4 regions of the Paenibacillus sp. YAF4_2 genome follow, and region 3 is predicted to be linked to each of the others. Evidence: riboswitches for the same ligand, from Rfam matches in the RefSeq annotation. Region 3 holds a riboswitch; each other region holds the start of a gene.

Region 1 (7,825 bases), on a different contig from region 3:
GGGCAAAGGCGGACGCTCCGCTCCTTAAGGGAGATCCCCCTTACCCTCTTGCGGATAGCCTGCGCTACCCAATTATCTCCCACATTCCTTGTGGGAGACAGGGTGGTGCCGTGCTGCCTCACTTAGCACGGCGTCGATTGAGGCGGGCGATGCATGTGCCCGCCATTGTGCTTTTCGTGGGCTGCACCCGCGCAGAATATTATTCCCGCGCCGTTTAACTCGCCGCGGAAGTAATTGTGTGCCTCTAAGTGGCGCTAAGGATGTTCTAAGAGCAACAGAGCAGTGCGTGCGAACAAACCGCGGATGCGCTGCATCGGTGCTCTAATAAACTTCTAGGCACTCAGCCGCAGTTTCATTAGCACTTCATCGATTGTGTAACTTCCTCCAGTCAGCGCGCCACCACGCCTAGACTATTGTGCTCCTCTAAGATGGCAACAGGAGAGAATTCCGCAGTACATCGGCGGTTGGGAGGGGCAATGATCGTTCGCAGGCGAGTAAGTCGCTTTTTCCGTACTACAGCGCAGATTGAGTGAGGCTGTGGGCCGTTTGCAGGCAATTAAATCGCTTTTTCCGTGCTACAGCGCAGGTTGATTGGAGCGGTGGGACGTTTACGGCGATTAAGTCGCTTTTTCCGTGCTACAGTGCTGGTTTGGTGCCACGGTGGGTCACTCGCTGGCCATTGAGTCGGTTTTTCCGTACTAAGCGCAGGTTAGGTGGTGTGATGGGTAGTTTACGAAGGTTAGGTGGCGAGCGAAAAGCAGCGGCCGCGAGCGGCAAAATAAAAAGCCGGCGGCGATATGGCTCGCCGCCGACTCAAACAGGGCTCGGCCTAACGCGTGGCCGAGTAAATTACCGCCAGCCTGCCGCCAAGAAGGCGCGGCTGATGCGGGCGAATTCGTCGAGGGACAAAGTCTCTCCTCGACGAACAGGGTCAATATCGCAGCTGTGCAGCAGCTGCGTCATCTCTTCACGGCGTTCCTTGCCCACGAACGCCGTAAGATTATTCGCAAGCGTCTTGCGGCGCTGGGCGAAGCTCGCCTGGACGATGCGGAAGTAATGCGCCTCGTCCTCAACATCCACTGGCGGCTTCTGGCGCACCGCCAGCTTAATCACAGCCGAGTCTACATTCGGCTGAGGAATAAACACCGTGTGTGGCACGATGCACACAAGTGACGGCTCGCAATAGTACTGCACGGCTACGCTTAAGCTGCCGTATTCCTTGCCACCTGGCTTAGCCGCCATCCGCTCAGCTACTTCCTTCTGAATCATCACGACGATGTTCTCAAGCGGCAGACGCTCTTCCAGCAGCTTCATTAGAATCGGGGTCGTCACGTAATACGGCAGATTCGCTACCACGCTGACGCCGGTCACATCAGCGAAATGATCCTCGAACAGCTTTTTAAGATCCAGCTTAAGCACATCACCATGCACAACCTGCACATGCTCTTCGCCCGCCAGAATATCTCCCAGAATCGGAATGAGGCGGTTGTCGATCTCAATCGCCGTTACCTTACCCGCTTCAGCAGCCAGATGCTGAGTCAGCGCACCGATACCTGGTCCAATCTCCAAAGCGCCCTTTGTCTTGTCCAGTCCAGCGGCATTCACAATCTTATGCAAAATATTTTGATCGATCAGAAAGTTCTGTCCCAAGCTTTTTTTGAATTGGAACCCGTACTTCGCAATAATTTCTTTCGTGCGCTTTGGCGTTGCAACTTCAATCGCCTTCATATCGTTTCCACTCATGCTCCGATCACTCCTGTCCCTGTTCCATTGTACGCAATGCCTCTGCAAACTCTTCTCGGGAGATTCGGAAGCTTGTACAACGCTTGAAAAACTGCTTGCCGTTCGCATACCCGATCCCAAGCAGCTTCCCCATCTGAAGACGGCGATTCGCCGCATCCGGATGAACAATAAGCCCCGATTCCATTAAGTCTTCCCACGTAATATTGCCTACACCAGCAGGCTCCTCTGTTCGAAGCTCGGAGATCGCCTGACGAATGGCTTCAGGGCTGGCGTTCTCAATACCGATATCACCCTTGTACATAGCCTTCTCCTGTGGCAAAAAAGCATGCTTGCAGCCGGGTACCCGCCGAGCAACGATTTTGCGAATTCTCTCACCAGCATGATCAGGGTCCGTAAATATAATAACGCCTCTGCGTTCCATGGCCAGTTCAATGCGCTTGAGCACATCCTCACCGATGGCAGAGCCGTTTGTCTCAATCGTATCTGCTTCAACAGCCCGCTTTACAGCGACTGTATCATCTTTGCCTTCCACCACAATAATTTCCTTGATCACAAGCGAACATTCCTTTCTCCAGCAACTTTCGCTCATCTTCCTGCGTCAGTAAGAATGTAACTGCTCCACACCTATACACACAAAAAGAAGAGGCAGCGCCTCTTCTTATAATGGCATATTTATCATCGAAATAATAGCATGGAGCAATTAGCTTGCGGAAGGCTTGTTGGGTCCAAGTACGTACACCGTATAGCCTTTTTTTCGGCCAAACTTGTTAGCATAGCTGGTACTGTCAAAATAAACGTCAATCTTACTTCCTTTGACTGCACTGCCCGTATCCTCTGCTCTGCGGAAGCCGATGCCTTCAATGTAAACCCACCAGCCAATTGGAATCACATCCGGATCAACAGCGATCGTCCGGCCTTCCATCACTTTCGCACCGGAAGCCGTAATGCCGTATCCTGGATGATTCTCATCTTTGCCCGTAGACGCTACACCGGCTGAATAAGCGGTTAACGTCACGTTCTTCAGAATCTTCTTGGCTTTAAAGGTGACTCCGCTCTTCGAATACGAGGCCGTGCTCGCATTGCTTGAGAGTGTATGTACATCCTTCTTCGAGCCGATAGCTACGACCTGGCTGACCGTATGTGTCTGCACAACCTTGTCGACCAGCTTGGAGGAGACAAGAACACCATTCTCATACTTCTTCTCCACGCGTTCAATCACGAGGCCATTCTTGCCGGATTGCACCAGCTTCTCCTTCCCTTTATCAAGGGTTGGATCTTGTTTCTTCACGATCGAGAACGGCAAAGTCCGTTCTGTTTCCGACACTTTGGTATCGACGCGAGTAACAGTAACTGTCATCGCCTTCGAAACGGCCGTGTCTAGAGATGGGGTAACCCTATCTTGATCGCGAACAGGAATATTTAATTTCCCGATCGCCGCCTGTACTGTTTTCTCTGTCGTGTACACCGTCGATGTCTTGCCATCTGCTTTTACAGTAACCGGAACCGCTTGTTTAATTTCAATGCGATCTCCGTCTTTGATGGACGCATTTAGAGGTGACGACACCTCATCATATGGCCCTACCGTAATAGCTTGTTCATCCAGTAGGCGTTGCAGGACCCATTGTTTTGTCTTCACAACAGTCTCTTGTCCATTCACTACTACGGATACGCTTTTATCAGCCGATCCGTACAACAACACCAAAAACATGAAAGTCATAGCGATTGAGATAATTGCACTCAGAACAATTAAACGCAAATTTTCATGCTTCCATCGCATTGCGAAAGTCATGCTGGATGATCGCTTCCCATGGGTCTCCATTACTTGGTTCATGCCCACTTCAATCGGTCCTCCTTCATAGCCCCGCCGCCAATCTGTTACGCATGATACATTGACGTGACTATTAAGTATATTGGCGTGACGAGCACGCTCCAGTGTTACGGTCCTCTTACCTCCTGGATCTACCCCTACGAAAGATTATTTCCGCATAAATCGAAAATAAAAAGAAGCCTTCGACAGAGGATCTGATCGTGGCTTCCTGGGTAGTCAAACATTCAGGAAAAGGTAAATACACGAGGTTGATCGCTCTCTATAGACGCTTACGAGGTTAGCTGACGGGTTCGGGCGAGAGAGCTGCCCTATCCACGGTTCGAATGCTCATGGCAATCGCCGCAAAATTCACCCCTGAAGAATTCAATGCGCCGCATGATGCTAACTTGCTTTTTAAACATGCATCTGCCGACGTTGGTTCCCCCGCTCTCCGATTCGGAGATTAAGCGTAAACTGGAAATCCAATACAAAAGTTAAAGCTCTGAGAAAAATGATACCTTCCTGACCACACAATTGTAAAGACGCGTTAAAAGACGATTTTAACGAAATTTTAGCATTCTGAAGGCAAATAAAGCCGATTCCGCCAATTAAAAAGAGTTTTATCGCCGCTATAGTCTTTATTTCAGTGGTTTTAGTCCGTTTTTAAACAATACCAAAACATTTTTTACCGTTTGCGCTTGTAATAAATGCAATTTCCTCCTTGGATTTTCCTGTTATCTCCGCTGCCATGTCTGCGACTAAAGACACATATGAGCTCTCATTTCGCTTCCCTCTGAACGGATGAGGAGCCAAATATGGAGAGTCTGTTTCGATTAATATACGGTCGAGTGGAACCTGTGCAAGCACCTCTTTTGGCACCCTCGCATTTTTGAAAGTGACAGGCCCTCCGAAGGAGATATAGAAGTTCATATCGAGGCATAATTTTGCCGTTTCCCAGCTGCCGGAATAGCAATGCATGACCCCTCCAACCTCAGATGCTTTTTCTTCTCTCAAAATACGAACGATGTCCTCATGAGCATCCCGATTATGAATAACAATTGGCTTACCCAGCTTCCGAGCGAGGCGGATTTGCTCCCGAAATACACGCTGCTGAACGTCCTTTGGTGACGTATCCCAGTGGTAATCAAGTCCAATTTCTCCGATCGCAACGACCTTTGGATGTGAGCAAAGCTGCTCGATCCATTCCAAATCCCCCGGCTCCATGTAGATGCTGTCCACTGGATGCCAGCCAACCGCCGCGTAGATAAAATCATACTTTTCTGCAAGCTCGATTGTGGTCGGAATCGTCTCTCGGTTAAAGCCAATGTTGATCATGAGATCGACACCGGCAGCCCGTGCCCGCTCGATAACTTCTGTGCGGTCGCTGTCGAATTGCGAAGAGTCCAAATGGGTATGTGTGTCGAATAAAGATATCATCTTAGCTGTAATCTCCTTCTATATAAAACCTTAAATTTTGAAAAGCTCCCTTACTCTAGCGCTTAATTGATCAGCCGCAGCAAGGAGTGGCTCGATCGGATAATAAATATGGTATTGTCCCTGGTGCAGACCACTGATGGAATGAACAATGTCGGATTTCACCGATATTTCGCTTAAGCTGTTATCCTCATTTAAAAGCAGAATCGGCGCTTTCTCCTCTTTCCCGCCTTTTTTCGCATCAGGGCGATATATGTCGTATGGCTGGTCAAATGGAAAATCAATTTCCATATGATAATCCGGATTAAGACCAATCGAGATAAACTGCTGAGCAGCTTCTTCTAATAAAGAGTCTCCTGGATCATTAAGCGTAATGTATTTGTACAATCGACGATTGAGGAATCGGTCACATAGCTCGGCAAGAAGAGAATCCCCTTCCTCCGCCCATTGTGCGAAGATCGTCTGCATATAAGCCTCATCCAGCTTCAGATAATCCTTTACCGTAATCGTACCATCCAGAAGTTTGTTAATTGGTCCGGGCATCCATGCAAAGGAATAACCGTTGTCGTACAGCTCCTTCGCCCGACGAGTTATTTGCCGCAATATGATTTCCGAGCTCCGTGTAACCGGATGGAAATAAATTTGCCAATACATTTGATAACGGGACATTAAATAATGCTCGATAGCATGCATGCCGCTTTCTTTTACCACCATTTTGCCTTGAAAAGGACGCAGTACGCGCAATATCCGCTCCAGGTCAAAGTTCCCGTAATGGACACCTGTAAAATAAGCATCACGCAGCAAATAGTCCATACGGTCTGCATCCATTTGGCTGGAGATGAGACTGACGACGATCGGATTCGGATATGTCTTGCCAATAACCGAAGCCACTTTTTCTGGAAAATCATCAGCAACTTGGCGAAGCACGCGATTAACTTCTGTATCCTCAAGCAAGATCGCGCAGGTCCACTGCTCATGATGCGTGTCGAACACCTGCTCCAGCGAATGAGAGAACGGTCCATGACCAACGTCATGCAGCAAGGCCGCGCATAGGGCCAGAAGTCTTTCTTCCTGCGGCCAATCCGGATAATGATTGCGCTCAAACTGTGATATGATCTTTCTCGTTATTTCATAGACTCCAAGAGAATGGGAGAAACGGCTGTGTTCGGCACCATGAAACGTTAAATAAGAGGTTCCAAGCTGGCGAATTCTTCTTAGCCTCTGAAACTCTTTTGTATTGATCAAATCCCATATCGTCTGATCCTGAACGTAAATACATTTATGAACTGGATCCTTAAATACTTTCTCTTCGGTCAGTTGCTGATTCATTCGCCCTTCAACTCCTTGTTCATGGTTTCGACACAAAACTATGATAGAATGTCGAATAGTGTCGTAATTTAGTTTCCAAATTGTCGAAGCTGATGTATTCTATAGTTAGATTAATATGACCTTGCTATAGAGTCAACTTGCCATAAACCGCGGTCTATCAAGGACTTTTGTGGTTGACTATTATGGGAATCGTTGGTATTATAATAGCCATAAAAAGAAAAACTATGTCGAATAGTGACGAAATGTAATTTCCTGAGAGGAGAAACAAAATTATGATGAAATCTACTGGTATTGTTCGTAAAGTCGACGAATTAGGTCGTGTTGTTATTCCAATTGAATTGCGCCGTACGCTTGGTATTGGGGAGAAAGATGCTCTCGAGATTTATGTAGACGGCGAGCGTATTATGCTGAAGAAATACGAGCCTGCTTGTATCTTCTGTGGTAATGCAGAGAACGTTTCTTACTTCAAAGGCAAAATTGTTTGCCATATTTGTTTATCTGAAATGCCTACTCCTGTGACAAAATAAGAAAAATAGGTTATAATAGAAATACACCAACTTGTTAATTCTAACCTTTTTATATTCCTTGATGCCTTCCTGTGCTAGAACCCGGCCAGGAAGGTCTTTTTTTGCGTTTAAAACGCAGTAAACTATCGGTTTACTGCGTTATAAACATCCCGCTTCGGCAGGCCACGGTCTAGTGCCGCTTTTTTTATCGCTTCTTTACGATCTATTCCCTGATTCTCATAATGAGCGACATGATCTTCAAGCTCTAACGCTGTCCACCATACTTCCCCATTCTCTCCTGCTTCTCTTGCTCCAGAGGCCGCTCCTTCTATAATAAGGCAATATTCACCTAGAGGTGGATGCTCTTCTAACCAAGCCATACATTCCGATATCGTACCACGTGCTGCTTCCTCATGCCGCTTCGTAAGCTCTCTAACCATTGCGATCCGTCGATCGCCCCAATGCTCCAGCATCGCATCAAGTGTCTTCTTCACACGGTGAGGCGATTCATAGAGCATCAAGGTTCCCTCTTGGTGTTTCAGATGAGTAAGCCATTCAGCAAGCGGCTTTTTATCCCTTGGAGGAAATCCCGTAAACATAAACTGATCGGTTGGCAATCCCGAGATAATTAAAGCTGATAACGCAGCATTAGCACCAGGGATAGGTACAACTTTGATTCCCTGCTCTACCGCATCTGCTACCAGGTCAGCACCAGGATCTGAGACTGCTGGCAGTCCTGCATCACTTACAAGTGCAATGGATTGGCCGTCCATTAGCAAACGGATGAGTTCACTGCCACTTGCTTGCTTATTATGCTCATGATAGCTGACCAGCCTAGTAGAAATTTCGAAGTGGGTAAGCAGCTTTCTTGTCTGCCTTGTATCTTCAGCAGCAATGAGCTGCACTTCCTTTAACGTCCGGATTGCCCGGAACGTCATATCTTCCAAATTTCCGATTGGTGTAGCAACCAGATATAAAGTCCCATAATCACCATCAGCCAGATCTT
Region 2 (7,825 bases), on a different contig from region 3:
CGGTCGTGTCGTCATGGCGGCTGGTCATTATCGCAATGGTATTCTGCTTAGCCCAGTAACGGCGCAGGTCGTTGCCGATTATATCGATGGCGGCAGTCCATTATCGGCGTTTGCGCCTGAACGGTTCTCTCATTAATACAATAGAAAGGGGGTTAGATTTAAGATGTCGGAGTACATAAACGGGCAAGTGGCAAGAGCTTTGACGATTGCTGGCTCAGACAGCGGCGGAGGAGCCGGTATTCAGGCAGATTTGAAAACGTTCCAGGAGCTAGGCGTCTACGGCATGTCTGCCCTGACTGCAGTAACTGCGCAAAATACGCTTGGTGTTCAAGGCGTATTCCCGCTGACGAAGGAAGCAGTAACAGCACAAATTCATTCCGTGGGCAGCGATATTGGTGTTGATGCGCTGAAGACAGGAATGTTGTTCAGTGCGGAGATCATTGAGGCGGTTGCAGAGGCGATTGTTTTCTTCGGCTGGACGAAGGTAGTGATTGATCCTGTGATGATTGCCAAAGGAGGAGCTTCACTGCTTCAAGCGGATGCGATCCGGGCGCTCACCCGCAAGCTGCTCCCGCTTACGATGATTATTACGCCTAACATTCCAGAAGCCGAGTATCTAACTGGGATGGGAATCCGCAATAAAGCCGATAAGGTAGAAGCAGCCAAGAAGCTTGTTGATTTTGGCGCCAAGTATGTCCTTATCAAGGGCGGGCATGAAGCAGGAGCAGAAGCGGTTGATTTGTTGTTCGACGGCAGCAGCTTCAGCGAGTTGTCGGGCAAGCGAATCGAGACAGCGCGTACGCATGGCACCGGCTGTACGTATTCGGCGGCTCTGACAGCAGGCCTCGCGGAGGGACTTGGAATAGAGGAAGCTGTACATCAAGCAAAAGCCTACATTCAAGCGGCCATCGAGGATAGCATCGCAATCGGCAGCGGACATGGCCCGACCAACCACTGGGCTTACCGCCGCAGAGGACTTGTCCCTCAATAGCATGTCTTGTCCTAATTCCGCTCTCTTGATCATACATATGAGAAAGAGGAGCGTGAATAATGTGGAAGACAAGACGGTTAAGCGATATTACCGATTGAAGCAGAAGCAGAAAGAGATTGAGCAGGAATTATCTGAGCTGCGCGGTGAAATTGTGAAGCATTGTACCGAGCAGGAGCTCTCCGAACTGGAGATTGGTAGTTATAAAATAAGGATTGTCGCACAGGAGCGTAAGGAATTCGACGAGACGAAGCTGTTCGCAGCACTTCCGGATCCGGAAGTATGGCGGCTGCTCTCGAAGCCTGACTCCTCGAAAATCGCCGGTCTGATTAAGCTGAATGTGATTTCAGAAGATACAATCAAAGATACGTATTCCGTAAAGCACTTATCTCTTCTTCAGGTGGATAAGAAGTGAGTGAACGTAGCAGGGAATCCCGTCCGTGAAATTTGGGCGGGATTTTTATTTACTTAATTATTGACAATATTAAGAATTGTGAGATAATTACAATAAGCTTAGTTCTCGGTACGCCGAGAAGCGGGGAAACCAATCTTTTGGGGCGAATCAGCCAGACTTTGGCTGTAGGGAACCATCTATCCCGAGTCCGTCAGCTAACCTCGTCAGCTTGAGATGGGTCTTTTGCGAATAACATTGCGAATTATTAGACCCTTTAACAGGGTCTTTTTCTGTTTAGAGGCCCACATGCACACAGAGCATGCCCATGCTCTGTGCTGCTGGGGTCTTTTTTTATTTTTCTGGGGGTGGGATGGACTTCCCGGCAAGTAGGTGAGAAAGTCAACAAACCTTTTGGAGGGATGACGAATGGTACAACCAATGGCTGATAAAGGAAGAGCGGCAGGGCTGTCAGAGGCGGAGAGAGAGCGGCTTAAGAAGCATTTTCGCGTCAATGATTACTACTTAAACCTGATTGACTGGGATGATCCGAAGGATCCGATCCGCAAGCACTTGATTGCAACGGCTGGGGAAGCTCACGGAGAGACTTTGGAGGATGCTAGTGGCTGTAAGCATGTCTACCATTCGATGGCGTTGCTCTCCGTCTCCCATGCTGCAGAAGGACTTGCCTATATTGCAGAACATACTGAAATCCATAAAGTTGTACTGACTGGTGGTGACAGCCTCTTATTAGCAACCGCTAAGCTGCGCCGAATTATCGAGCAACTGCGGGAATTGGATCATGTTGGCACAATCCGGCTGGACTCTAGAATCCCGATCTTTAATCCGATGCGGATCTATGAGGACTCCGAGCTGTTAGATATGCTTCACAAGTTCTCAAGTCCAGAGAAACGGATTTATATCATGACCTCCATTAATCATCCGCGCGAAATAACGGCAGAAGCGAAGAAAGCCTTTAATGCGCTGCATCAGGCAGGAGCTGTAGTCGTCAATCAAACCCCTATTGTAAAAGGCGTCAATAATGACCCGCTTGTACTTGGCAAGCTGATCGATCAATTGTCCAGAGCGGGGGTAACGCCGTATTCCTTTATCGTTAACCGTCCCCATACCGCAGCATACGCTGAATCCGTATTGTCTCTGAAGAGTATTTATTCCATTGTAGAGCAAGCAAAAGTACTGACCGCAGAGCTTGGTCAGCGCATCAGATTGTTAATGGCGCATACCTTTGGCAAGATTGAGCTTCTAGATATTGAAGCCGGCAAAGCCTATGTAAAATATCATCATTATAAAGAAGATGGCAATGGGCGTTTCATGATGCTCGACTGTCCGCCTGAAGCCGCTTGGATTGATGATTTGACCGATCATGATGACCATACGGTATATATATCGCAGGAACAACTTCCTAAAGTGAATAAAGGATGTTCTTGAATTGAAGTAGAAGTAGTTAGGGATAGTAACTCACATCCCGGGAGGCTTCTATTCAATGAGAGAATACGGTCAAGAACTAGTTAATGCTTTGCAGGCTCAGCAGGAAGAAGTAAGCTTGAACGGAACACCGGTTATTGTAAAAGGTAATCCGGAAGAGACAAGAGCAGGTTACTTGGATCCGTATGAGCTTAAACTGATCAGGCAGTGGATTGATGCCAGCCAGCAACAGGCCCCCCCTGCCACGCCGCCTACTCCGGAACAGCAGCTTCAGCTCATTCGAGATGCAATGGGTTTTCCGAATCGGAACTTGAATACGGTCGAGATTTACACGGGCTATGAACGGATACAGCTTGGCGATAATGAGGTTGGCCTTTGGCGGTATTATCCGCGTAAGTCGATGCGTAAGCCGAACAAACCTTGTCTCATTTATATTCACGGGGGCGGATGGATTGGCGGAACGGTATTTGCGGTAGAGAATCCATGCCGGCTGATCGCGGAACTGGCGGATGCCGTTGTCTTTAATATTGATTATTCGCTGGCTCCGGAGCATAAATTCCCGAATGGGTTTAATGATTGCTTTAACGCTGTTCAATATATTTACGAGCATGCGGAGGAGTATGGCATAGACCGGAACCGGATCGCGGTTGGCGGCGATAGTGCTGGTGGTAACTTAACTGCAGCAGCAGCGCTCAAAGACCGGGATCTAGGTACTCGTATGATTGCCCAGCAGGTGTTGATCTATCCATGTGTCACCTTCATTAATGATGTGAAAGGCTATCGCTGGGAGCTGTCGCAGTTCGAGATGGCGGAGGAGCAAAGGGCAATGATTGATCCGATGCTTGGTATCGGACGCCCTACGGAGGCTGATCCTGAAGGGAAAAAAGCATGGGAGCTTTATCTGCCAACCGAGGAGGACGTCCGTAATCCGTATGTCAGTCCGCTTCTAGGGGACAGTAAGGGATTGCCGCGCACGCTTTGCATTGGAGCAGAGTTTGATGGTTTGCGAATTCAGTCGGAAGTTTACAGCAAGCAGCTTGCTGAAGCGGGTGTTCCGGTTAAGACAATTCGTTACAAAGGCTGCACCCATGCATTTATCGATCGTTTAGGCTTTGTACCGCAAGCCGAGGATCTGTGTATCGAGATTGCCGAAGCTTTAAAAGCATTATAATAGAAGAGACACGGCTTTAAGCCGTAAGTGAGCCCGCTCTTTAATTATGGAGAGCGGGCTTAATTGTGTGGAAATATGAAAATTACGAATTATAGCATACGAACCACAAAGCAACAAGTAAGAAAATACTCATCAAAGCCTCATTTTATTCTCAGAAAGTGGATATACCTCATGAAACGCCTAGTTTTCAGCATTCTTAACGCTTTCATTTACCGCTCGCTTCCAATTTTTGCGGGTACTAACCAACTTTGAGCCTCTTTATAATTAGCCCTATCAACAAAGATAGGGAGTGAACAGCAAATGAAATTTATGACAAAAATCGCGATGCTCTTGGTGGCTATCGCATTACCAGTAACAGCGCTGCTGCATACGACGGCGGATGCCGCTTCGTCTGCAGATGCTAAGAGAGCGAAGATCGTCCAAACTGCAATGAAATTGAAAGGTCATGTCAACTACGTACACTGGCAAGACCGTCAAGAGAAAAAAGCCCCTTACGCGACAGACTGCTCCGGCTTCACTGCACTTGTATATAAACTTGCAAATGTTGGCGTTACTCTTGTCAACCGTGATGATGATGATCAAGCTAAAGTAGGTACAAAAGTAGGTTACGGCAACTTCAAAAAAGGCGACCTGTTGTTCTTCTGGAACAGCGGTTCGAAAAACCATAGCGACGTAGGCCATGTCGGTATCTACATCGGCAACGGTAAAATGATTCACAACGCAAGCCCTTCGGCTGACGTTATTATCTCGGATGTTAACTCCAGCTACTATAAAACACGTTTCATCGTGGGAAGACGCGTAATTAAATAGTTTGATTAAATAGCCTCACTACGCATTCGTATGTTCTTCCGACCGCTGTTGTTCGGGGATTCCATGATTGAAGCAGTATAGGAGGGAATCCCCGAACAAAGGCGGACGCTAACGCTTCTACAGAATCATACGAATCGCTCCGTTTGGGTTTTAATCTATATTTAATTACAAATAGGGTATGCAAATATGGCCGTACGGGATATCCGTACGGCCATTTTTTATATGATTTCCGCGCTGACGGAGGATGGGTCGCTTACGATATGATGCTTAACATGCTGGAGCATACGTTTCATACGGATGGCTTCTGGGTTGCCGGCATCCAGTTTTTTGAGATGTTGGGATAACGGGACGACCTTGAATGCACTTCGGCCGCCTGATTTTGATATTCGTGTCCAGGTTGGAATGAAGTCGACCTTCTTGATGCGGATCGAACCGTCGTCCAATTTGCGAACTTGAAGCTGTGTAATGAGTCCGGTTAAGGTGTGGTCATTGTAGTAGAGACGCGTTGAAATAATATTGCCGAGGGAATAGATAGCGAACTTTTGGATACCCGAGCCGCTTTTGTAGAAGACGGCAGGCTGGATCGTATGCGAATGTGCTCCCAGAATAATGTCGGCGCCATGTTTGAATAATAATCGCACCATGTCCTTTTGCTTCTGAACCGGATAATTGGCATATTCCCTTCCCATGTGCAGACTTACAATGATGAGATCGACGTTTTTGGCTTTCAACCGTTTCAGGTCGGAGACCATTTTGGTCGGATTAATAAGGTCGACTGCCCATTTGTGGTCAGAAGGGACAGGGATTTTATTCGTTGTTTTCGTATAAGCGAGGAAACCGATCTTAATTCCCTTCACTTCTTTGATGACAGCATGCTGCGCTTCATTAGGTGTCCGGTACGTCCCGGTATGGGCAATACCTTTGTTATCTAGTATTCGGAGTGTCCGTTTCAGACCGCTAATCCCATTATCCATACAATGGTTGTTGGCCGTTGAGACGAAGTCGAAGCCAAGATTTTTGAGTGTGTCGGCGAAAGCGTCCGGACAGTTGAACATCGGCCAGTTCGTCCGCGGATGCCGTTTCACTACGCTATAAGCGTCATCGGATGTCTTGCCCGCGAATACGGTTTCCAGGTTGCCAATGGTCAGATCGGCGTTACGCAGGTAAGGGGCGATGGGCTCAAACAAATGGTCGAAGGAATAGCCCTTCTCGCCTTTGCAAGAATTGATGATTCGCGTCTTCATCAGGAAATCCCCGACCGCGGTTATCGTTATTTCCGTGCTCATGATTCATCTCCGTTTACTTGATGGTTTTCGGCAGCAGGCTGCGGGCATATTGAAAATGGGTATGCAGGCTTTGCTCCCACACCTTTTGGCCATATAACTGCTTCATAATCATTTTCCCTGGCTTGATGTTAACCTCGAGCAGCCATAGTTTGCCGTGTGTATCAACAGCGAGGTCGATTCCAAGCTCGCAAAGCCGGGATTGGTACGACCTTTCCATAAAGGAAGGAATGTATTCCGAAACCTCACGAATCGAATTGGCGAGGGCGTCTCCTTTTTCGTCACCAAATTCTTTTTTAAGATAGGATCTCGCTTCAAAAGCATGACCGCCGCTCTTCAGGTTGGAGGTAATTCGTCCACGCCTTGCTTCACGCACAGCGATCCCCGTCGTTTGCCAGTCTCCTTCGCTTCTCTTTTGCATAAGTGACCGAATATCGAAGACAATACCCTGCTTGTTCCGGATATCAATCCACTGCTGCATCAGATGCCGTTCTTTGCCTATGACCCTTCGGACATAAGAGCGAAGACCCGCGGCATGCATCGTTTGTGTCATCTCTCCATTGGTCTGAACTTTAAAATGATTTTTCTCCACGGTTACCCGTACGATGCCTCTTCCGCCCCAGCCATTAATAGGTTTGAGCATGACGCTTCTATATTTTTTAAGAAAGAGGATAAAACTGCCCGCATTCCTCACCAGTTCTGTTGGAAGCAGATAAGGCTTCAGAACAGAAGATGTGATTAGATGCTTTTGGATCCTGATTTTATTGCCGACGCCGTAGCCGGTAAAAGGGAAAGACGGTGCTTTTTTGACCAGAGTAGCTCTAGCGACATCGGATCCTGTATAAAACCCGATATCCATATTGATCTTTGGAAATGGCATTGTCTGCTTGCTCCAGGTTCCTCCGCGATAAATGTTACCGTGAATTCTTCTGGTCGTTAAATTAACATCCCTAGGGGTGTATACAAGAATGCCGCTGAATTTCTCGGTGAGAGCCGATTTGGCATGTCTGGCAAAGCTGCCCGGATGGCCAATCCGATGAGTCATGATTCCTAAGATGTCGCTCATCTGTCGTTCTCCTGTCCTGTGGCTTGGGCTGAAATCGGAACTGTATATTATCATATGAAGCATGACATTTGTCCGGTATGGGATAAACGCCCATTCCTGAGCGGGCAGAAGGCTATTGAAGGTACTTTTTACTCGTTCAAGGAATAGTATGGAGCAAGCGATTAGCCTAATGTATAAGGATATGTAACCGCTGTTTGTCAACGGAGGAGATTCCAACATGAAAGGCTATATGATTAAATATCCAGGGAGAAAATGGTTAAAGCATGTGGCGCTGTCAGGTGAAGAGGAAATTCTGGATTTACTGCCGGACACCGAGCAATTCACGCCTAATGGCTTCATTAACATGATTGAACTTTATCCCGTTTTGTTCGTGAAGCCGGATCTTGGTATGAAGGGTCAGGGCGTTATGAAAGTCACCTATAATGACGGAACAGTTGTCATTCGTACCGAAAGGAATCGTTATTCCTACCAGAGTACGAAGGTGGCTGCCTTTAAGCTGAAGCAATTGATTGGAACGAAAAGATATATTATGCAGCAAGGCATTGATCTGATTCAGATCGACGGGAACCCTATTGACTTTCGTATCCTAATGCATTTGCGGAGGGATGGGACGTGGAAGTTTTTTGGCGTTATGGGCAAGGTTGCAGCACCTAACCGGTTTGTGACCAAT
Region 3 (7,825 bases):
ATAACGCATTAGATCCAAATATGAACGATAAGGTCAAGCAGCTTAATACCAATGAACGGTGCAATGACGCCGCCAAGCCCGTAGATAAGCAGGTTCTTGCTTAACAACTTGGATGCATTTATCGGTTTGTAAGCAACCCCTCGCATCGCAAGCGGGATGAGGAGCGGGATAATGACGGCGTTGAAGATAAGGGCCGAGAGGATCGCCGATGAAGGCGAGCCAAGTTTCATAATGTTCAGGACATCGATCTGCGGGATCGCAATCATGAACATCGCAGGGATGATGGCAAAATATTTGGCGATATCATTCGCAATACTGAACGTGGTCAAAGCGCCGCGGGTCATTAGCAGCTGCTTGCCGATAGCCACAACCTCGATAATCTTCGACGGGTCGGAATCCAGATCGATCATATTCGCAGCTTCCTTCGCTGCGATTGTACCGCTGTTCATCGCAAGCCCAACATCGGCCTGGGCAAGAGCAGGGGCGTCATTCGTGCCGTCGCCGGTCATCGCAACAAGACTGCCTGCGGCCTGCTCTCTTTTGATCAGCGCGATTTTATCCTCAGGGCGGCTTTCCGCCACAAAGTCATCGACACCTGCTTCACGGGCAATCGTTGCTGCCGTCAGCGGATTATCGCCCGTACACATGATGGTCTTGATACCCATCCGGCGGAGCTCAGCGAATCTCTCCTGCATGCCTGGTTTAACGGTATCCTTCAAATAAATAATACCTAGAATCCGGTTATCAACGGAAACAGCAAGTGGTGTTCCGCCGAGGACAGCAGCGGCTTCACCGGTGGAATCGAGATCGGCTGGGATAGTACCCCCTAGAGACAATACCCATTTTTTAACGGCATCAACGGCGCCTTTACGTACTTTTCTTCCATCTGGCAAATCGGTACCGCTCATCCGTGTTTCAGCTGTAAAAGGAATGAAGGAAGCCTGCTCAATCTGCTCAGTTGGGTAGGAGAGCTGCTTGGTCTTCATCAGCTCTAATACGGAGCGTCCTTCCGGCGTCTCGTCTTTGGCCGAGCTGAGTGCTGCCCACTCGCCAAGCTCTTGGATGGTTGAGCCCTTAACAGGAAGGAAATCGCTGGCCATCCGGTTCCCGAATGTAATCGTACCGGTTTTATCCAGAATCATTGTGTTAATATCGCCGGCTGCTTCAACGGCTTTGCCTGACATTGCCAATACGTTAAACTGTGTCACGCGGTCCATACCGGCGATTCCGATGGCTGACAGCAGACCGCCAATTGTGGTCGGAATGAGACAGACGAGCAGGGCAATCAGCACGGGCACATCCAGCTCTACACCAACATATTTGGCGATAGGGGCCAGGGTAACGACAACGATCAAGAAGATAAGCGTCAGGCTTGTAAGCAGGGTGTTCAGAGCCAGTTCGTTTGGCGTCTTTTGCCGCTTTGCGCCTTCAACAAGTGAGATCATACGATCAATAAACGATTCGCCGGGATCACTCATAATGCGAACCTTGATCTGGTCGCTGACGACACGTGTACCGCCGGTAACGGAGCTGAAGTCACCGCCAGCTTCTTTAATAACAGGAGCCGATTCACCGGTAATGGCCGATTCATCAACAGAAGCAAGACCTTCAATGACTTCGCCATCGCCCGGAATCATCTCGCCTTGTGAGACGATAACCATATCGCCTTTCCGAAGCTCGGTAGATACGACTTGTTTTACACTATTGCCGACCATTTTGTTAGCCGTAATGTCCTGTTTGCTCTTCTTAAGCGAATCGGCCTGCGCTTTACCGCGCCCTTCGGCCAATGCTTCTGCGAAATTCGCGAAGAGTACCGTGAATAGCAGAATAAGAAACACCGTCAGATTAAAGCCTACCCGATCTTCTGTACCGAAATAGCCGGGCAGCAATGTCATAAGCAGTACGACAAGTGTACCGACCTCAACGACGAACATGACGGGGTTTTTCATCATTGTTAGTGGATTTAATTTAATAAAGCTGTCCCTGACCGCTCGGCTTAAAATAGCGGAGTCCAGCATAGATTTACGTTTCGTAGTCACCTTTTACTCACCTCATCCTTATCCGTTAGCGAAGCGTCAGATACTCTGCAATTGGTCCAAGAACAACGGCAGGCAGGAACGTCAGCGCTCCAATAATTAATACGGTTCCTACAAGAATCCCTGCAAACAGCACGTTATCTGTCCGGAATGTACCCGATGTCTCTGGCACAGGCTGCTTACGGACCAGTGAACCGGCAACGGCAAGCATGGCAATCATCGAGATATATCGTCCAAACAGCATGACCAGTCCGGTTGTAATATTCCAGAAAGGTGTATTATCGGCTAATCCCTCAAAGCCGGAGCCGTTATTCGCTGCTGATGAGGTGTACTCATACAGCACCTGTGAGATGCCGTGGAAGCCTGGGTTGCTAATTGAGCCTTGGCCTAGGTCGGTAAGGAAGGCGATAGCGGTCGGCACTAGGATAATAAAGGGATGGGCGAGAATGGCGATCGCGATGAGCTTCATCTCACGCGGCTCAATTTTCCGTCCAAGAAACTCCGGCGTACGTCCAACCATAAGTCCGGCGATAAATACTCCGAGTATGGCGTACATCAGCATGTTGATGAGACCAACACCCTTACCGCCAAACACAACGTTAAGCATCATCTCGGCAAGCGGTACGAGTCCGCCAATTGGTGTCAGTGTATCGTGCATGTTGTTAACCGTACCGGTGGTCGCTGCTGTTGTGACGGCTGTAAACAGAGCGGATTGTGCGATACCAAAGCGTACCTCTTTACCTTCCATACTGCCTTGTGAGGCATCCACACCAAGATTGTTTAGTAGCGGATTGCCATGCAGCTCAGCGGTATAGACCGTTGCCAGAAAGACAAGGAACAAGGTCATCATCGCGGAAAATACAACCCAGCCCTGCTTACGGTTTTTCGCAAATCGTCCAAATACATAAGGTAAGGAAGCAGGCAGCGCCCACATCGATAAAATTTCGATGACATTCGTCAGTGGGTTTGGATTCTCGAATGGATGAGCCGAGTTGACTCCGAAGAAACCGCCGCCGTTTGTACCTAGATGCTTGATTGATTCAAGGGATGCCACAGGTCCGATCGCGATATTTTGCGTGGCACCTTCTAGCGTTGTTGCGGTTATGTTCGGATCAAATGTCTGTGGCACATGCAAAGCCACCAGTACCAGCGTGACAAGCACGGCCAGCGGCAGAAAAATCCGGGTATGCGACTTCACGAAATCCTCGAAGAAGTTACCGATTGTTGTGCCTTTGCTCGTCAGACCACGGATAAATGCAATCGCAACCGAGAAGCCTGTAGCCGCTGATGTGAACATCATCATCATAATGACAGCCATCTGCGAGAAGTAAGAAAGCCCGGTCTCCCCGCTGTAATGCTGCAAGTTCGTATTCGTGATGAAGCTGATGACGGTATTAAAGGACAAGGTCTGTTCCATACCGCCGATGTTATTCGGATTGCCAGGGAGCCCGCCTTGAAAGCGCAGGATCAAATAGCTGATGGCAACTAATACGATATTAGTTAGAAGAAAGCTAAGCGCGTATTTTTTCCAGGTCATGCCTGCTCGCGATTTTAAGCCGATCACGCTGTAAATGATTCGTTCAGACCACCCGAATACTCGGTCGGTTCGGTTTGGCTCATTCGAGTAGACGTGATAGACGTACGAGCCAAGTGGCTTGACGAGCAGAATAAGCACGCCAATCACGATTAGAAGCTGTAAAATATCCATATTGACCTCCCGCGATCGTTTAAGGGATTAAAATTTTTCTGGATTAATGAGGGCGTACACTAAATAGAGAAAGATAAGTAAAGCCAGACAGAGTGTGACAATCATCGTTTGTCCTCCTCTTGAATCGAGCGGTCGCACCATTGCATAAATCCGGCGAAGAGTACGAATACAGCTGCTAGAAGCAGCACCATATAAATATCCTGCATAACTCTATTCTCCTTAAAAGAATTGGTACACAAATGGCCTATCTCAGCCAATTGAGCAATTCTTGCTTCGTAAGCATGGATTTTTACCCGTTGTCGCTGCCTGTCATGAAGTCGCTTGCTATGAGAAAAGAAGTCTCTGTGCTACTGGAATGAATCACATAATTCGCGCCCATTCCTTTATAGATCAGTCTCGGGTTTGTGCTGTTGGTAATGACACAGATCGATTTCGACGTCCAGCTGCGGCAGATCTGAATGTAGCGGCAGCAAAGGTTCAGGCTTCTCTCGAAAAGAAAAATCCGTCCAATAGGAAGCTCCGGTACCCGCCAGGTGGCTTCTTCAGTCGTGCTTATGACAATGATCGTATTTACCTCAAGTGCGAGCATCCGCTCGTATTCCGCTTTGTTATTCACAAGCGCTGCAAACGGGATATGCCGGCGCTGCAGCTGTTTAATAAAGTCCTCGCCCTGTACGTTTGGTGCAGATACGAGAATATAATCGTTCATGAAGCTCGCTCCTCTTTTCGATAGAGGATTCAACGACAAAAAAACCGCGGAAGAGGGACTCTTCACGCGGCTTATAAGCGCAGCAGAAAATAAACCACGCCTATATTCACGATCATCGTTGCCTCTCTTGTTACGCTTACGAGGTTAGCTGACGGATTCGGGCGTAAGAGTCGCCCTACGCCATGCGGCTTATTCGAGCCGTTCTGGCGATTCACCCCGTGGAAGGCGGGTTGTTTAAATTCAGCCTGCCGTCCGATTGGTTCCCCCGTTCCCCTGTGAAGGAGATTAAGCGATAAAGACATTTTGGAATACAATAGAAAAAGACCGCAGAGGAAAGTTCCCCGCGGCCCCATAAGGTCACAAGATCACATCATCCTCTCTACCTGGAAAATGCCTTCGCAGCCTTAGCTTGCTGGAACAGACATTTTCTTCGCTTACGAGGTTAGCTGACGGATTCGGACGGTGAGAGTCGCCCTACCAGGTTCGGCCGCACGAAGCCTTTCCTGGATTCACCCCTGATAAGCAACAAGATTCATTGGCTCTCACACCGATGACACTGCGCTTATCGATTGGTTCCCCCGTTTCCCATGACGGAAACTCAGCGAATAAAGCATACATTTCAATTGCTGAATCGTATGTTACGCCTGCCTAAGGTTAATGTAAATGAGACATGGAGGCTGCATATTGTCTAATTATTACATTGTGATTGGTTAGAGCGTTTACATCTCGGATGAACTCTACGATGCTCTTTCTTAATTCCTATATCTCTAGATTGCGCTAATTGTGCTCTTAAACTTTTATTTGAAAAAGAAACAATGGACGAGGTAAGATCCATTAGGGACACTAACCAGTGCAATGAATGGTCAAACGGCGAGCTTAAGTTCCCTCAAGGACCTTAATGCAGCGGATGGAGCATCGGAACAGAGGGGAACTTGCCGGGGACCTTATCGCAGAGAATGAGGCGATAAACGAAGGTGAACTAGTCGGCTGCGGCAGCAATAAGACCCTCGCAGGGTCTTATCCGAGCAATGGAGCGGGGAGCGGGAGCCTATAAGACCCTGTCAGGATCTTATGAATAAGAAAAATCAGATGAAAGGTAGTGAAACTGGACTATCTGGAATGAATAAGGCCCTCGCAGGGTCTTATGGGCCAGTTCTGCTGGAGAAAAAATAGCAATAAGACCCTCCGGGGGTCTTATCCGAATAGTGCTGTTGCGAGCTTCTGTCAATTGGCGGGAATCGCCCCTTGTTTTCGTTCGATAATTTTGGGACAATAGGAGTCAGTATGCGGTTTAGGCCGCGTTTGTGAAAAGAGGATAAATAATGAGTACACCTTCCATATATGGATTTACATTAGAGCAATTAATCGCATGGCTGGGCGAGCGCGGACACAAAAAGTTCCGGGCGACTCAAGTGTGGGAATACCTTTACCGGAAGCGGGTTACAAGCTTTGCAGCTATGACAGAAGTTAATCCTGACTGCGTGAAGCTGCTGGAGGAGAACTTTACTATTCAGACGCTGGTTGAGCATACGAAGCAGGAGTCCAAGGATGGAACCGTGAAGCTGCTACTGAAGCTCTTAGACGGCAATCTGATTGAGACGGTCTTGATGCGCCATAAGTTCGGCTTGTCTGTCTGCGTGACAACGCAAGTTGGCTGCAACATCGGCTGCAGCTTCTGCGCAAGCGGCCTGATTAAGAAGAGCCGCGATCTGACCAGTGGCGAGATTGTCGAGCAGATTATGAAGATTCAGCTTCATCTTGATGAAGCTAATCAAGGTGAGAAAGTCAGCCATATCGTTGTGATGGGGATCGGCGAGCCGTTCGATAACTTCATCCATCTGAATGACTTCCTTACAACCGTGAAGGATCATAAGGGTCTAGCGATTGGTCCGCGTCACATCACCGTATCCACCAGCGGGCTTGCTGATAAAATCAGAGAGTTCGCCGACAAGGATCAAGGTGTCAACCTGGCTGTATCGCTGCATGCTCCTAATAATGAGCTGCGGACTCGCATTATGAAGATTAACCGCGCGATTCCAATCGAGAAGCTGATGGACGCTATCGACTATTATCTCGAACGCACGAATCGCCGGATTACGTTGGAGTATATCCTGCTAAGGGACGTTAACGACCAGCAGGAGCATGCGCTTGAGCTTGCCGAGCTGGTGGGTGACCGCCGCCGTTCACTTGTAAACGTGAACTTGATTCCTTACAATCCGGTCGACGAGCACAGCCAATACCAGCGCAGTGAGAACGACTCCATTAAAGGCTTCTACGATACACTTAAGAAGCAAGGGGTCAGCGTCAGCGTCCGTCTGGAGCATGGCGCCGATATCGATGCGGCCTGCGGCCAGCTGCGCAGTAAACAGATGAACAAGGAAAAAGTGGGTTAAAGCAGCTATAAAAGAAGCCATGATCAGAGGATCATGGCTTTTTGATTGGGAACAGTACGGGCTTTATGACTAATGCAGGCTGCAATGCAGAACTGCGCAGCATAATAGGTCGTCATAATGATCACGTCGGAGCTCGCAACCTCCGAGATGAATTTATTCCAGGCCAGAACGGAGTCCGAGGCCATAAACAGCAGTGCGCCAGCTATCGCCCATTTGTTGCCGGACATCATGGCCGACCAGCCCATTAAGGAAATCGCCGTTACATAGACAAGGACAGGTCCTTTCAGACCGCCGTCTCCTGATTTGGTAAGTGCATCAAGTAACTCATATCCCATATAAACAGCATAGGCACCAATAGGTACAATAGCGGTAAGCCGCCATAGGGAGAATTGCCATTGCCCGAAGAACCCGCTCAAATAAAACAAATGTCCGATTAAGAAGGCTGACAGCCCAATAATGAAATTGTCGAGAGTGACATCGCCGATGACGCAGAAGATTAGGCCGATGAGCAGGATGTGCTGAAATCGCTTACCATTTTCGGCAGGCTGCAAGTAGGCGTAGGCGATGATAAGGAGCATCGGTATGCTTTTGAAAATTAGCTTGACGGCATGCGGTTCTGAAGGAATGATAAAAATGTAAAGCAAGCCCATAAGCAAAATGAGTGCAGGCATTATTTTATTCAATTGTCATCGCTCCTTTTGTCCTACTATAGCACAGATAAATTCCTTTTATTAGTACATAGTCTTCTATCGAAAAGGCGGGGTTTAGGATGAATGGATTACAAGTGTTTGAAAAGCAGCAGGCCTATTATCGCACGGGTGCAACCCGGAGCTTGGAGTTTCGTCTGGGGCAGCTAGCTAAGCTGCATAAAGTAATTGTGGAGCGGGAGGCTGCGATCATGCAGGCTCTTCGCGAAGATTTGAACCGAAGTGAAAAGGAATCTTTTCTGCTTGAGATTGGGCTCGTCTTAAAGGAAATC
Region 4 (7,825 bases), on a different contig from region 3:
TATTGAATAACCCGCAGCGATAAGCAAAGGTGTAACATAAGCCGGCGAATAAGAGTGGTGTCGCTTTGATCAGCGTTTCCCTGACGCTGTTCGCATCGCCGATGGCACCATCCCAGATGAGCCGGTAGGCTTCAAGCGGTGATACGCCTGCTGCCGCCATGACCAGTCCTCCAGCAAGCAGCGCGACAATAACCGCACCGGCATAGAAGCCAATCTCAACAACCGCTTTGATCCACTTCTCCATCGATTCATTACTGCCTCTTGCTTCCTTCATGTATGACCAGCCTCCGCCCTCTTTATTGAACGATGCCAAATACGGGAAACGCTGCGCTCAGCTTTCGCCTTAACGAGTCTACTCTTGCCTGCGCCCTGCGAATAATCTCCTCTTCATCTACCAGAACGCATTTCCCGCGATGAACAACCAGCTCGCCGTTCACGAATACGGAGTCCACGTCATTGCCATTGGCGTTATACACAATCGCCGAGCTAACGCGGTGGATTGGTGCAATATGCGCTTTCTGCAATTCGATAATTACAATATCTGCCTTCTTGCCTGGTTCGAGGCTTCCCAGATCTTGCTCCCTCCCGACTGCCTTGGCCCCATTACGAGTAGCCATCTCAAGCACCTGCATCGGCGGCAGCAAAGTTGAATCCAGCTGATCCACCTTGTGCAGACAAGCTGTAAACTTGAGCACCTCCAAATTATCCTGGCAGTTGTTGCTTCCCGGACCGTCAGTACCAAGTGCGACATTAATGCCTCTATCCAGCATCTCGGGAACACGCGCCACCCCGGAAGCCAGATACATATTGGAGACTGGGCAATGAATAACTGTTGCATCATGCTTCTGAAGAAGATCCAGCTCTGCGTCATTCAGCCAGATGCCATGCACGACCTGCGTATGCCGGCCAAGCATGCCAACCGCTTCAACCAGTTCAAGATTACGAAGGCCAAAACGTTCCATTGTATTGTCAATCTGATCCTTCGTTTCCGCGACATGAATGTGGGTGATGAGTCCATTCCGCTCGCTGTATTTGGCCGCCTGCTTCAAGAACTCTTCCGAGCAGCCATACAAATTAAGGGGACCCATTGCAATCGCGATCCGGCCATCAGCGGCTCCTTGCCAGTGATCCAGAAGCTTATCCGTGTTATTGAAAATATCCTCTATAGACTCTCTGAGACGAGGCTCATAGCTAAGATCAACGCCACCTCTTGCCATATGCCCCCGAATACCCGACTCCTCCATCGCTCTGAGAACACCATGATCATTGCCGGAGTGAGTGTGAACGTAATGATGATCCATGATATAAGTCGCACCGGATTTCAAATTCTCGATACAGCCAATCATCGCAGCGAGATAGAAATCCTCTTCCTCCATTGCGAGGGACGCCGGCCATATGATCTGCCGCAGCCACTGCGAGAGAGGCAAGTCATCAGATACTCCTCGAATAAAAGTCTGAAACAAATGAGTGTGTCCGTTCACAAGACCAGGAATGATCGCTTTACCCGCTGCATCAATGACGCAATCAACCTGCCTTAGCAGCGCATCTTTCGAGCCGTCTGACGGCCACTCTCCAACCTCTTGAATGTGGTCCCCCTCCAGAAGAACATAACCATTCGGGATCACCTGCATCTCATCATTCATCGTCATGACAGTACCGTTACGAATCAGTTGTCTTTTCATGCCCATCACACCCTCATGTAAGTTGAATGACTTGGTATTCGAAGTATTCGTAACCATTTTGGTGCTTATCGGTTTCGATTTCGATTTTTATGTAATGTTTTATGACATTAGTATAAGAGAGGCTCTAGGGAGCGTCAACCATATCGTAACCTGATTTGGGCTTTTTTGGCCTAATTGATAATCGTCTATAGACCATTATGGTTACTAGTGTTATATTAAGTGACATAAAATCCATCAAAATCGAAACCAATACTTAACATGTAACTAGCACAAAGTTCCGTAACGTGAAATTTCGCAAAAATAGACCGTTGAAGGAGAGATCCTATGCATTTGCCTCATATGGACGAGACGGATCAGGAGATTATTCGACTGCTGCACGACAATGGACGGATGTCCTATGCCAAGATCGGCGAGCATCTGAATTTATCGAGGGTGGCTATTCAGAAGCGTGTGGACGGGATGGTCGATAACGGCATTATCGAGAATTTCACCGTACGACTGAACACTACCCGGCTAGGCAAAACGATCTCCGCGTTCTTCGAGGTTGAGGTAGAGCCGCGATTCGTTGAGCAGGCCGGCGCTCTGCTATCCGATGAGCCTGAGGTGATCAGCATCTACCAGATGACCGGACCCAGCTCCCTGCATATGCATGCCCTGCTGAAGGATGAGCAATCACTGGAGCATTTCTTATTCAAGAAGATTTATGTGCTGGAGGGCATCGTCAACGTCAACACGCATATGGTCATCAAACGGTTCAAGCAAGGCACTGGGTTAGAGCTATAACAGGCATAAAAAAAGCCTTAGCCCCGGAAATCCGGAGGCTAAGGCTTTTTGTTATTTTTTCAAATGGTAAGGCACGGTTGTAATCACGACATCCTTGCGGTAAAGAAGCTGGGTACGGAGCATTAAGCTCGTTTGGTTATGCAAAATGTTCTGCCAGCCCTTCTTCGGAATAAACTGCGGAATAATGACCGTTACCTGGTAATGGTTCTCGCTGGCCTTGCGCTGCACCGTATCAATAAACTTGAAGAGTGGACTCGTTATCGAACGATAGGGCGAATGCAGCGTCACCAGTCTGACGTCCGGCTGGAATTTCTTCCACTTCTCCTCGAAGATCGTCTCATCCTCTTTCTCGAACGGGACGTATACAGCAATAATCTGCTCTGCCTTCAAGGACTTCGCATATAGAATGGAGTGCTCCACGACATGCGTTATACCAGCCACCGGTAATATCATAACATTGCCTTCAATGGGGACTACAGGCTCGCAGGTCGCCAGTCGCAGCTGTTCGCCAACAGCCTCGTAATGCTTCTTAATCCGGTGGAAGACGAAGATAATCAATGGCAGGAAAATCAGAATCGACCATACCTGCTCGAACTTGGTCAAGAAGAACATCATCGATACGATAAAGCTAATCAGTGCACCAATCGAGTTAATAATAAACTTGGGAACCCAGCCTTTTGGCCGCTGACGGATCCATTTCACCAACATACCCGTCTGCGACAAGGTGAACGGTACGAATACACCAACCGCATACAGTGGAATCAAGTGCTCCGTCTTTCCTTGGAAAGCTATAATCAGAATGATAGACAAGATACCAAGGCTGATAATACCGTTCGAATAACCAAGACGGTCACCGCGGACCGTAAACATTCGCGGAATGAACTTATCCTTCGCGAGGTTAACCGCAAGCAGCGGGAACGCCGAGTAGCCGGTATTCGCTGCCAGAATCAAGATCAAGGCCGTTGTGCCTTGGATAAAATAATACATAACGCCGCGTCCAAATATACTCTCTGCAATTTGCGAGGTAACCGTCACATCTTCCCTTGGTGCAACACCGTAGTAGTAAGCAAGGAAGACGATGCCAGCGAACAGAACTGACAGCAGCGCGCCCATGGCCAGCAAGGTTTTCGCAGCGTTGTTTGGCGCTGGATCCTTGAAGTTAGGAATCGCATTCGAGATCGCTTCCACCCCAGTCAAGGCCGAGCTGCCCGAAGCAAAGGCCCGAAGCAGCAGGAACAAGCTGATGCCCGCTACCGGTGTGCCAAGGGATGTATGCAGCTCAGGTGATACATCACCTGAAGCGATTTTATATACACCGACGCCAATCATAATGAAAATCGCCAGTACGAATAAATAAACAGGATATGCGAGGATCGATGCCGATTCGGTCACGCCCCGCAGGTTCAATATGGTGATACAAAGGACGAAAAATACGGCGATCAACACGGTATGGGTATGCAGGCTTGGAAATGCTGAAGTAATCGCATCCGTACCCGCCGATACACTTACTGCTACCGTCAGAATATAATCGACCAGCAAGGAGCCGCCCGATATCAGCCCTGGGAATACCCCGAGATTTTCCTTCGACACCACATAGGCTCCGCCGCCATGCGGATAAGCAAATATAATTTGCCGGTAAGACAAAATAAGTGCCGTTAATAAGACAAGCACCCCGATACCAATCGGAATGGAATACCAAAACGCCGCAGCGCTCACGGTCATCAAGACTAACAAAATTTGCTCAGGACCGTAAGCAACGGACGATAAAGCATCCGAAGACAGGATCGCAAGCGCTTTTGTCTTAATGAGTTTCTGTTCCCCTAATTCCGTGGACTTTAAGGGACGCCCGATCAGTAATCTTTTGATAAGAGTAAACACACAGGTCACCGCCAACAATGAAGTTAAACAACATACGCTTGGATACTCGGGCTACTCATCACTTGTCAGTGCTAATGTAACCATGTTTGCTTTTTTTTACACGAAAAAAAGACCGCAGAGTATCCTCCCGCGGTCATAAAAAACCGAAGTTCACCCTCTCTATCAACGCTTACAAGGTTAGCTGACGGATTCGGGCGTCTAGAGAATCGCCCTACAGCTCTCTGCCTGAACGGCAGCTATGCTGATTCACCCCGGCGGTAACTATAATGGCAGTTATCGCAATTGGTTCCCCTGCTTTCCGACTACTTCGGAAACTCAGCGAATATGAACATATGAAGTTGCTAATTGATCATAGTCCTCTCTCCCTTATCTGTAAACAGCGATAATATTTCAAATAAACGCAGAAATCAGGCTTTAACCGTCATGAATGCGGATACATTCTTGAATCGCTTGCAGAATGTCCTAAAAAGCCAGCCATGCTTTCTTTTACCTTGTTCCAAGGAGATAATTCCCTTAATAAGGGAGCAGATCTGCTATTGTGCAGGAGACATGATCCTACAGGGTCATTAAGCAACTAAAAAGAACGAACCAGCCATCCGGCTGATTCGTTCTTTTTTCGAAAAAACTTTTATTTCACAAACCGGAAAGCCTTTGCTTCCAGATCGCGGCTGTTAGGACCAACAAAGACATGGAATTCGCCAGCATCACTCTTCAGCTGCAGATCCGTGTGGTAATAACAAAGCTGCTCTTCGTTAATTGAGAATGTTACCTTCACCGTCTCACCAGGCTGCAATTGCAGCTTACGGAAGCCCTTCAGCTCCTTAAGTGGACGTACAACCTCACCAGCAATATCACGCACATACAGCTGAACAACCTCTTCCCCGGCAACCGAGCCTGTATTACTTACCTCAACCGATACTTGAAGTGTGTCTTCAGCATGCAGTTCGTCTGTCGACAGACTCACTTCACCGTACGTGAAGCTTGTATAGCTGAGGCCGTAGCCAAACGGCAGAAGAGGCGCATTTGGCATGTCCAGATACTTCGAAACATAACGCTCATTCGCATTCTGCGGGGTGAGCGGACGACCCGTATTGTAGTTGTTATAGTAAATAGGTACTTGACCAACCGAGTAAGGGAATGACATCGTCAGACGTCCCGATGGATTCACATCACCGAACAGGACGTCTGCGATTGCATTGCCGCCTTCCGTACCAGGGAACCAAGCTTCAAGAAGTGCATCCACCTCCTCGATAACGCCATGCAGATCCAGCGGTCTGCCGTTGAACAGTACAACAACCATCGGCTTGCCAAGCGGCTTCAGCTTCTGGATCAGCTTCAGTTGAGCCTGCGGCAGACGGATATCGCCGCGGCTTCCCGCTTCCCCGCTCATCTCAGAGCTTTCGCCAAGTGCCAGGATGATGATGTCAGCATCGGCTGCGACGTTGACTGCTTCCTGGAGCTGCTCTTCCGAACCAGAATCGATGTCGCAGCCTTTGGCTGTGGCAATCAGATCGGTACGTGCGGATAAACCAGCATGAAGCTGAACCGCTTCCTCCTGCTTACCCCAAATCGACCAAGGTCCAAGAATATCGCCGCTCTCAGCGAAAGGCCCGATGAGCGCCAGCTTTTGCCCGCTGCGTAGCGGCAGAGCCTGCTCATTCTTCAGCAGGACACATGATTTCGCCGCAATCTCGCGTGCAGCAGCACGATGCTCATCGCAGAGCAGCACTTCTTTTTCCCGTTCTTCACTAGCTGCGCGGTAAGGGTTCTCGAAGAGACCCAACTTGTCCTTCAGCTTCAGGACACGAAGGACACACTCATCGATAAGCGAGATGTCAACTTTCCCCGCTTCCACGAGCTCCTTCAGATGATTCGCGTAGTTAGACGTCATCATTTCCATATCAACGCCAGCTTCAATCGCCTTCTGTGCAGCCTCCGCCCCGTCTGCGGCAACACCATGAGGGATCATCTCACTCACTGCACCCCAGTCAGAGATGAGCATGCCGTCAAAACCCCACTCATCACGAAGCAGATTACGCATCAGCCATTTGTTGCCGGTCGCCGGAATGCCATCCACCGTATTAAAAGCCGTCATAACCATCTCGCAGCCTTCATCAAGCGCAGCTTTGTATGCTGGCAGATAAGACTCACGGAGCTGTCTTTCCGACATGTTCACCGTGTTGTAATCACGCCCGCCTTCGGCAGCACCGTAGGCTGCAAAGTGCTTCACGCAAGCAGCTACCCGGTCCATATCACCAGTGAGATCCTCCCCTTGGAAGCCACGGACGAATGCCCGTGCATATTCGCTGTTGAGGAACGGATCTTCACCCGTCGACTCCATCACGCGGCCCCAGCGTGGATCGCGAACCAAGTCCACCATCGGCGCGAACGTCACATGAATGCCGGTGACGGCTGATTCTTTTGCCGCGATAGCAGCACTGCGTTCTGCCAGCTCCATATCCCAAGTGCTCGCAATCGCCAGCGTAACTGGGAAAATCGTGCGGTAGCCATGGATTATGTCCGCCATTAACAGAAGTGGAATACCAAGTCGGCTGTTCTCCATATATTTTTTCTGCAGGGCAATCGTTTCTTTGGCACCAACGGCGCTAAGCACGGAGCCAACATTATTCACCATGCTCTCCGTTACACCCATCCAAGCCAGCGGGCCTGTCAGATTGGCATCATCTTCACTTAAAAAATTCGGGGTCAGCTGCATCAATTGAAAAATCTTTTCTTCCAGCGTCATTTGCTCGAGTAGTGCCGTAATCTTAGTCACGCGGATACCCTCCAATAGGATCATTTCTGCTTCTTTCACCATTATATCGATTGCCAATATCGAGCAACATAGCGATTGTTGCCGAAAACATCAACAATCTGGCTGCATGCAACAACTATTGACAAATAGGGCAATTTACAACTACCCTTTGGTAATGCCTTGCTCCATGCAGAATGACAACCAGACAGGAGTAATATTATGATTAAATCCGTTACAAAAGAGGATGAAAAAAGAAGCCGCTTGCCCGAAATTCAGCTTGTCCGCGCGCTTCTAATTATCGCCGTCATTATGATTCACTCGACTTCCTTTGCCACTTTGAATATGAAGGAATCAGACTATTATTTCATATATCATTTCTTGAATATATCGATGTCTTTTGCAACACCGGCATTCGTATTTTTAAGCAGCTTTGTTCTGTTCTACAGCTATTATCCGCGTCCACTCAATGGTGCGCTCATCAGCCGTTTTTATCGAAAAAGAATCACCTACGTCATCATCCCTTATGTGCTGTTCTCGATCATTTATTTTGTCTTGTATTACAATGCCTACACACCAAATATGCCTACAGACGAGACCATCCGAAGCTTTCTAATCAAGCTGGCAACCGGTAAAGCTTATACGCATCTGTATTACGTCTTTATTATGGCTCAGCTGTATGTTTTGTTCCCGTTGCTGCTGTTTGTGTTTCGGCGTTTCCCTAGGCTGA

The links. Region 3 has a riboswitch for cyclic di-AMP ahead of AB4Y93_RS23100 (hypothetical protein). Riboswitches for the same ligand answer to the same signal wherever they lie in the genome.
Region 1: it holds a riboswitch for cyclic di-AMP, as region 3 does, so the genes downstream of both, AB4Y93_RS27285 (ubiquitin-like domain-containing protein) here and AB4Y93_RS23100 (hypothetical protein) in region 3, are expected to answer to the same signal.
Region 2: it holds a riboswitch for cyclic di-AMP, as region 3 does, so the genes downstream of both, AB4Y93_RS12000 (KamA family radical SAM protein) here and AB4Y93_RS23100 (hypothetical protein) in region 3, are expected to answer to the same signal.
Region 4: it holds a riboswitch for cyclic di-AMP, as region 3 does, so the genes downstream of both, AB4Y93_RS13745 (APC family permease) here and AB4Y93_RS23100 (hypothetical protein) in region 3, are expected to answer to the same signal.

Annotation. Positions count from the first base shown of each region.
Region 1 is NZ_JBFRCT010000016.1:61,039-68,863, forward strand. Features, by position in the region: gene rsmA (16S rRNA (adenine(1518)-N(6)/adenine(1519)-N(6))-dimethyltransferase RsmA) at 850-1,743, opposite strand; gene rnmV (ribonuclease M5) at 1,751-2,296, opposite strand; gene AB4Y93_RS27285 (ubiquitin-like domain-containing protein) at 2,444-3,580, opposite strand; cyclic di-AMP (ydaO/yuaA leader) riboswitch at 3,822-4,030, opposite strand; gene AB4Y93_RS27290 (TatD family hydrolase) at 4,214-4,987, opposite strand; gene AB4Y93_RS27295 (HD domain-containing protein) at 5,018-6,313, opposite strand; gene AB4Y93_RS27300 (AbrB/MazE/SpoVT family DNA-binding domain-containing protein) at 6,586-6,840, shown strand; gene rsmI (16S rRNA (cytidine(1402)-2'-O)-methyltransferase) at 6,963-7,825, opposite strand, start outside.
Region 2 is NZ_JBFRCT010000004.1:338,240-346,064, reverse strand. Features, by position in the region: gene thiO (glycine oxidase ThiO) at 1-136, shown strand, start outside; gene thiD (bifunctional hydroxymethylpyrimidine kinase/phosphomethylpyrimidine kinase) at 164-991, shown strand; gene AB4Y93_RS12005 (hypothetical protein) at 1,053-1,403, shown strand; cyclic di-AMP (ydaO/yuaA leader) riboswitch at 1,489-1,625, shown strand; gene AB4Y93_RS12000 (KamA family radical SAM protein) at 1,809-2,828, shown strand; gene AB4Y93_RS11995 (alpha/beta hydrolase) at 2,884-3,996, shown strand; gene AB4Y93_RS11990 (C40 family peptidase) at 4,297-4,806, shown strand; gene AB4Y93_RS11985 (CapA family protein) at 5,025-6,092, opposite strand; gene AB4Y93_RS11980 (YheC/YheD family protein) at 6,106-7,155, opposite strand; gene AB4Y93_RS11975 (YheC/YheD family protein) at 7,373-7,825, shown strand, end outside.
Region 3 is NZ_JBFRCT010000010.1:284,420-292,244, forward strand. Features, by position in the region: gene kdpB (potassium-transporting ATPase subunit KdpB) at 9-2,039, opposite strand; gene kdpA (potassium-transporting ATPase subunit KdpA) at 2,065-3,744, opposite strand; gene kdpF (K(+)-transporting ATPase subunit F) at 3,772-3,885, opposite strand; gene AB4Y93_RS23100 (hypothetical protein) at 4,034-4,453, opposite strand; cyclic di-AMP (ydaO/yuaA leader) riboswitch at 4,571-4,755, opposite strand; cyclic di-AMP (ydaO/yuaA leader) riboswitch at 4,871-5,067, opposite strand; gene rlmN (23S rRNA (adenine(2503)-C(2))-methyltransferase RlmN) at 5,776-6,846, shown strand; gene AB4Y93_RS23110 (lysoplasmalogenase) at 6,870-7,529, opposite strand; gene AB4Y93_RS23115 (aldehyde dehydrogenase) at 7,616-7,825, shown strand, end outside.
Region 4 is NZ_JBFRCT010000005.1:140,173-147,997, reverse strand. Features, by position in the region: gene AB4Y93_RS13760 (ABC transporter permease) at 1-274, opposite strand, end outside; gene AB4Y93_RS13755 (amidohydrolase family protein) at 297-1,682, opposite strand; gene AB4Y93_RS13750 (Lrp/AsnC family transcriptional regulator) at 2,007-2,465, shown strand; gene AB4Y93_RS13745 (APC family permease) at 2,517-4,343, opposite strand; cyclic di-AMP (ydaO/yuaA leader) riboswitch at 4,494-4,674, opposite strand; gene bglX (beta-glucosidase BglX) at 4,972-7,143, opposite strand; gene AB4Y93_RS13735 (acyltransferase) at 7,318-7,825, shown strand, end outside.